Regions from separate parts of the Neorhizobium sp. DAR64862/K0K3 genome, predicted to be linked through region 2. Evidence: predicted binding sites of a transcription regulator. Region 2 holds the regulator's gene; each other region holds the start of a gene.

Region 1 (2,269 bases), 1.6 Mb from region 2:
GGCGGCACGACGGCGATCCGTTCCAATGGCATGTGCTCGATGCGTCCCCCTTCGCAGGTTGGCCGGATCCGGCCTTTACCGAAGCCGGCATCGTGCACGACACGTTTGCCGCCCGCGTTTCCCCCCGCCATCTCATGGCAGCGCTCGCCGCCGTCCTTGGCAACGCCCGGCATGTCAGCGTGATCGAAGGACTGCCGGCGGAGCGGATCGACCCGGTGGCAAACCGCGTCGAATTTGCCGATGGGCGCTCGATCGGTTTTGGCCATTGCATGATTGCGGCCGGTCCGCAGTCGTTTCCGCTGCTTGGTCCCCTGTCTCCATCCATCTCGGTTCCGCTGGGACAGCCGGTGAAGGGGCAGGCGGCGCTGTTGAAGGCCGATATCGATCCGTCGCTGCCGATCCTCTTCCTCAACGGCCTCTATGTCATCGCCCATGACGATGGCCACGTTGCGGTCGGCAGCACCAGCGAGGAGGAATTCGACGCGCCGTTTGCCACCGATGCCAAGCTCGACGATCTCGTGGCCCGCGCCCGCGCGCTCGTGCCGGCAATTTCCGATGCGGAAGTCGTGGAGCGGTGGGCCGGGCTACGGCCAAAGGCGATCGGTCGGGAGCCGATGGTCGGTCCGCATCCCGACCATCCGCGGGTCATTGCGCTGACCGGCGGCTTCAAGGTCAGCTTCGGGCTCGCCCACAGGCTTGCAGATGCTGCGCTCGGTTTCGTCATCGGCCAAGAGCACTCTCTTCCCGAGAGTTTTATACTTTCGGATCATCTTGCGGTTGCTACGCGTTAAACGCGCGTTTCGGCCCTTTCTCGTCTTTAATCTGTCACGCAAATCGCGTAACCCAATTCGTGGGATTGATGAGCATGCGTGAATAAACGAACAGGGGCAGAAAAGGTGACGCATGCGCTACGCACTCTATTTTACGCCACCTGCGCATGATCCGCTGACGCTTGCCGCGGCGCAATGGCTCGGCCGCAGTGCCTATTCCGGCGAGGCGATGGAGCCGCCCGAGATCTGCAACCTTGGTTTGCATGAGATCGCCTATCATACCGCGCTGCCGCGCCGCTGCGGTTTTCACGCCACGCTGAAGGCGCCGTTCCGGCTGGCGCCTGAGATCACCGAACAGATGCTGCTGCGCCACCTGATGCGCTTTGCCGGCGCGCATGATCCGTTCGAACTGCCGCCTCTCGAAGTGGCCCGGCTCGGCAATTATTTCGGGCTTGTGCCGGCGCTTCCCTGCGAGCGAATGCGGTTTCTCGCCTGCGCCGTCGTGCAGGAATTCGATGCGTTTCGGGCGCCGCTCTCGGAAGGCGAACTCGAACGCGCCGATCCCGGCGATCTCTCGACGCCGCAGTTTTCCAATCTCTATCGCTGGGGCAACCCTTACGTGATGGAAGAATACCGTTTTCACATGACGCTGACGGGCCCGATGACACCGGCCGAGATGCCGCGTTTCGAAACGGCCTTGCGCGCCCATTTCAACCCGTATCTGCTGCGTCCATTGGAAATCGCCAACATCGCGCTGTTCGTCGAGAATGAGCCGGGTGCGCCGTTCCATGTCCATTCGCTGCATCCGATGGGGCGCGTTTCCGCCCGCAAGATCGCCTGAGCGATCACGTTCCGTCTCGACATCGGCGGAAAGGCTGGGCTACCTTCCACAAGAGATAATCGAGGTGGACCATGCCCATAACCATGAAAGACTACCCCCGCGATCTCGTCGGCTATGGCCGCCACACGCCCGATCCGAAATGGCCCGGCGGCGCCAATATCGCCGTGCAGTTCGTGATCAACTACGAGGAGGGCGGCGAAAGCTCGATCCTCGACGATGATCCGGCGTCAGAAAACCTGTTGTCAGAGATCGTCGGCGCCGCCGCCTGGCCGGGCCAGCGCAATCTCAACATGGAATCGATCTACGAATACGGTTCGCGCGCCGGTTTCTGGCGGCTGCACCGGCTGTTTACCGAACTCAAGGTCCAGACCACCGTCTACGGCGTGACGCTTGCCATGGCCCGCAATCCCGAAGCTGTCTCAGCCATGAAGGAAGCCGGTTGGGAGATCGCCAGCCACGGTTACCGCTGGCTGGAATACAAGGATTTCGACGAAGCGCGGGAACGCGAACACATCCTTGAGGCGGTGCGCCTGCATACGGAGCTTACCGGCGAGCGTCCTTACGGCATGTATCAGGGCAAGCCATCCGACAACACGCTGAAGCTCGTCATGGAAGAGGGCGGTTTCCTCTATTCGTCCGACAGCTACGCCGACGATCT
Region 2 (2,269 bases):
TGCAACTTCCGCAATCGTATTTCCTGAAACCATATTGGACATGATCCAGTTCTAGCACCGGAAAACTTTGCCGTCAGCGATCAACGGTTCGGCCGTCGCCGAAGCATTTCTTTTCCTCTCTCCGCTAAGAGGGGCGGAGATTGCATGGATGGGGATAGGAACTGGAATGGCGGACACCAAAACAAGCATGGCAACGGATCTGTTGCTGCTCCTCACGCTCGCGACGCTTTGGGGCGCGTCCTACACGCTGATCAAAGTCGGTGTGGAGACGATTTCGCCCGTCACCTTTATCGCCGTCAGAACACTGGTCGCCGGTCTCATTCTCGCTGCGGCACTTCGCCTTCGCGGATTGAAGCTGCCGACCGACCGGCAGACCTGGACGCTCTTCACGGTTCAGGCCGGCCTCAACAGCGCTGTCCCCTTCACCCTGATTGCCTGGGCCGAACAGACGACCGATGCGGGCCTTGCCACCATTTTGAGTTCCACGACGCCGATCTTCGCGTTTCTGCTGACGGCGCTGATCACGCGCCATGAAAGCGTCTCTGCGGCCAAGCTGTTTGGAGTTGCCGCAGGCATTGTCGGCATATGCCTGATCGTCGGCATGGAGGCGCTTGCCGGGTCGGGCGAGAACCTCTGGGCTCAACTCGCCATCGTGGCGGCGACGATCTGCTATGCGGCGGCTGCCATCTTCGGCAAGAATTTTAAGGGATTGGACCCGATGATGCCCGCCGCGGGATCGCTGATCGCAGGGGCGGCCATCCTCATTCCCGTGAGCCTCGTGGTCGACCGGCCCTGGACGCTGACGCCCAGCACCGATTCGATGCTCGCCCTGTTGGCGCTCGCGGTATTTTCGACGGCGCTCGCCTTCGTCATCTATTTCCGGCTGGTGCGGACGCTGGGCTCCGTCGGCACGACGGCGCAGGCCTATCTGCGGGTGCCGATCGGCGTTGGCATCGGCGTCGTGTTTCTCGGCGAAACGCTTGCCTCGACAGCCTGGCTCGGTCTCGCCTGCGTCGTGACCGGTGTCATTGCCATGACGCTGCCGGCTAGGAGACGCGGTGCTCAGGCTTCCATCGAGTAGCCGGCACCGCGGACCGTGCGGATGACGTCCTGCATGTTGGAGAAGTTGAGTGCCTTCCGCAGGCGCCCCACATGCACGTCGACGGTGCGTTCGTCGACATAGATGTCATGGCCCCAGACGCCGTCGAGCAACTGCGAGCGCGAAAAGACGCGGCTGGGCGACGCCATCAGGAATTCTAGAAGTCTAAACTCTGTCGGCCCGAGGCGAACTTCGCGGCTCTTGCGGTGAACGCGGTGGGTTTCGCGGTCGAGTTCGATGTCGCCGCATTTGAGGACGCTCGACAGCACTTCGGGTCGGGCACGACGCAGCATCGCCTTGACGCGGGCCATCAGCTCCGGTGTCGAAAACGGCTTGACCACATAGTCGTCGGCGCCCGTGGCAAGCCCACGAACGCGCTCGCTTTCTTCGCCGCGCGCCGTCAGCATGATGATCGGCAGGCGTTCCGTCTCCGGCCGCATGCGCAGGCGACGGCACAGTTCGATGCCTGAAACGCCCGGCAGCATCCAGTCGAGAATGAGAAGATCCGGAACGCGCTCCTGAAGCCTGATTTCCGCTTCGTCACCGCGAAGCACGGTATCGACCTCGTAACCCTCGGCCTCCAGGTTATACCGAAGGAGGACGCTGAGGGCCTCTTCGTCTTCCACGACTGCGATCTTCGGCTGCATTCCGACTTGCTCCGTCACTCGTCCCGAACTGCACTTAGATCCGCCAGATCCGCTCGCGCTGCTTCAGGTCATTGGTTTTGGCAGTTATCGTCCCGAAACCGGCAGGCGATTTCGGGAGAGCTGCATCATGTCCCGGCGGAGCCGAGCATGTTGGACGTATCGTCCTTCGGACGTTCGCCCTCCGGCTGTGCGCCGGTTGCGATGTAGTAGATGGTCTCGGCGATATTGGTCGCGTGGTCGCCGATGCGCTCGATGTTCTTGGCGCAGAACAGGAGATGGGTGCAGGTGGTGATGTTGCGCGGATCCTCCATCATGTAGGTGAGGAGTTCGCGGAACAGCGAGGTGTACATCGCGTCAATCTCTTCATCGCGCTGGCGGATGATTTCGGCTTTTTCCGCGGAGCGGTTGGCGAAGACATCAAGAACGTCCTTGAGCTGCACCAGCGCCAGTTCGGAAAGATGCTCCAGACCACGGGCGAGCTTGCGCGGGACGCCTGTTCCCTGCACGGCGAGCACGCGCTTGG
Region 3 (2,269 bases), 470 kb from region 2:
GCGGGTGACGGACAGGCGGGGTCCGTCTTCCGCAAGCAACGCGAACCTGTCCTCCCAAGGCGTGGCGATGAGGCGCACGGCCTCCTCAAGCTTTGCCTGCGCGACACGCGGCGTCTTGCCGCCGCTGCGGCCGATGATCATGTGGACACGGGCGACGCGGGCTTCCGGGAAGGCCGGGTAATAGGCCGAGACGTGGCCGTCGAAGATCTCGCAGAGATATGCGCCGACCTTTTCGCGGACGATCGAATTATAATCCTCGCGCGGCACGTAGACGATGACCGAAACGAAACGGTCGAAATGGTCGATACGCGGCAGCACGCGCACGCGCGGCCTCTCGCTCAGCTCCATGATCTGTTCGCAGAAGCTCGAGAGCACGTCGAGATCGATCTGGAAGAGATCGTCGCGCGGGTAGGATTCCAGCGTGTTTTCGAGCATGCGGCCCGAATGGCTTTCCGGATCGAACCCGAAATTCTTTTCAATACGGGCGATCTTTGCGCGCAGCAGCGGCACGTCGCGGACGGACTGGGTATAGGCAGTGGAGGTGAACAGGCCGACGATGCGCAGTTCGCCGACCACATTGCCCTTCTCATCGAAGCGCTTCACCCCGACGTAATCCATATAGGCGCGACGGTGCACGACGGATTTGACGTTGGCCTTGGCGACGATGAGGAAATCCGGGCCGTCGAGAAATTCGAGGATCTCGGGCGTGGTCGTGACCTGATCCTTGCCCTGTCGCAGCACGAGCACATCCGGATCGGACAGGATGCCGAGGCCCCTGCCCTTGCCGCGCTCCACCTTGGCATCGGCGCCCTTGCCCGAATAGGTGTATTCGCGCATTCCGAGGAAGGTGAAATTGTCGTTCCTGAGCCAGTCGAGAAAAGCATACGCCTCGTCGGCATCGGCCTTCTTGCCTTTTTTAGCGTTGACGAGTTGGGCCTGGGCGTCTTTGAGAACGCCGAGCATCGCGGACCAGCCGGTGATGGCCTGGTGCACCTGGTTAAGAACAAAGCGGATTCGCTCGACCAGCCCTTCGGCTTGCTCGTCGTTGAGCTGGGGCACATGGATCTGGATCAGGCTGACATGATGGGCCGGGTCGCCGGGTCGCTCGCTCGAGTGAAGCGTCGGCTGCTTGCCCGGTTCGATGACCAGGATCGGATGGACGGCCATCGTGAGGTCGCGATAGGCCGTCGTCACTTCACCCATGACCGAATCGAACAGAAACGGCATGTTGCGATCAATCACCGTAATGATCGAAACCGGCATTCCATCGGGCTCGACACCATCAAGGGTTTCGATTGTGATGTCGGCCTTGATTCGCGTCCAGGCTTTCAGCCGTCTTGCGGCATGTCCCGCGCACAGGGCGAGCATTTCTGGCGTGTAGTTTTCGAGATCGTCACTGCTGGCGCGGCTGAAGATCAGGAAGGGATCGAGATGGTCCTCCATGCCGGAAGCGGCCGCAATCCTGCCAGCCTTCTCGATCTGCTTGTCCCGCTTCGGGTTTTGCCGGCCTGCCATCTGTCTCTCCCTAAATTTTTTCTCAACGTGCGATAAAACGCAGCCAATGTCATTATGCTTTGCCGCGGTGTCTCACGGGTGCTTGCGGCTGGAATTTGTCATAGGCGTGTCACGTCTTGTTGACATGCCGACACAGAGATCCGATCAACGGTTCGATAACGTCGAAAGCAAGCATCATGCAGGGTAATTCAGGCGCGGTCATCGTCATTTCCAGCCATGTGATCCGTGGCTCGGTCGGTAACCGGGCCGCCGTCTTCGCGCTCGAGACCCTGGGATATCCCGTCTGGGCCATGCCGACCGTCGTGCTGCCCTGGCATCCAGGGCACGGTCCTTCGACGCGCCTGACGTTTCCCGAATCGGATTTCGACAAGGCTATAGACGATCTCATCCGGGCGCCATGGCTCGGCGAAGTGAAGGCGGTGCTGACCGGGTATTTCGGAAATGCCGCGCAGCCGCGCGCCGTGGCACGACTGATCGAGGCGCTGCGGAAAAACAACCCGGACCTTATCTATGTCTGCGATCCCGTGATGGGCGATCTCGGCGGGCTCTATATCCCGCAGCCGACAGCCGAAGCGATCCGCGACGAGCTTCTGCCGCTTGCCACCATCGCCACGCCGAACCGATACGAGCTTGCCTGGCTCTCGGGTGCACCGCTCGATGACAACAATGCGATCATGGAGGCGGCAATCGCGCTCGGGCCGCCGCGGATGCTGGTGACCTCGGCGGTGCCGATGATGACCGGCAGTACCGGCAA

The links. The regulator PhoB, encoded in region 2, activates phosphate uptake and scavenging genes when phosphate is short. The targets are predictions, from matches to a motif close to TGTCATNNANCTGTCAT.
Region 1: the regulator PhoB is predicted to act here: its motif matches at 813-829, upstream of ACQY1L_RS03980 (DUF1045 domain-containing protein).
Region 3: the regulator PhoB is predicted to act here: its motif matches at 1,612-1,628, upstream of ACQY1L_RS15155 (NAD-glutamate dehydrogenase).

The regions. Positions count from the first base shown of each region.
Region 1 is NZ_CP191449.1:787,695-789,963, forward strand. It holds gene ACQY1L_RS03975 (NAD(P)/FAD-dependent oxidoreductase) at 1-791, shown strand, start outside; gene ACQY1L_RS03980 (DUF1045 domain-containing protein) at 904-1,611, shown strand; gene puuE (allantoinase PuuE) at 1,683-2,269, shown strand, end outside.
Region 2 is NZ_CP191449.1:2,659,408-2,661,676, forward strand. It holds gene ACQY1L_RS12850 (ArsR/SmtB family transcription factor) at 1-42, opposite strand, end outside; gene ACQY1L_RS12855 (DMT family transporter) at 167-1,081, shown strand; gene phoB (phosphate regulon transcriptional regulator PhoB) at 1,063-1,746, opposite strand; gene phoU (phosphate signaling complex protein PhoU) at 1,872-2,269, opposite strand, start outside.
Region 3 is NZ_CP191449.1:3,127,997-3,130,265, forward strand. It holds gene ACQY1L_RS15155 (NAD-glutamate dehydrogenase) at 1-1,515, opposite strand, end outside; gene pdxY (pyridoxal kinase PdxY) at 1,692-2,269, shown strand, end outside.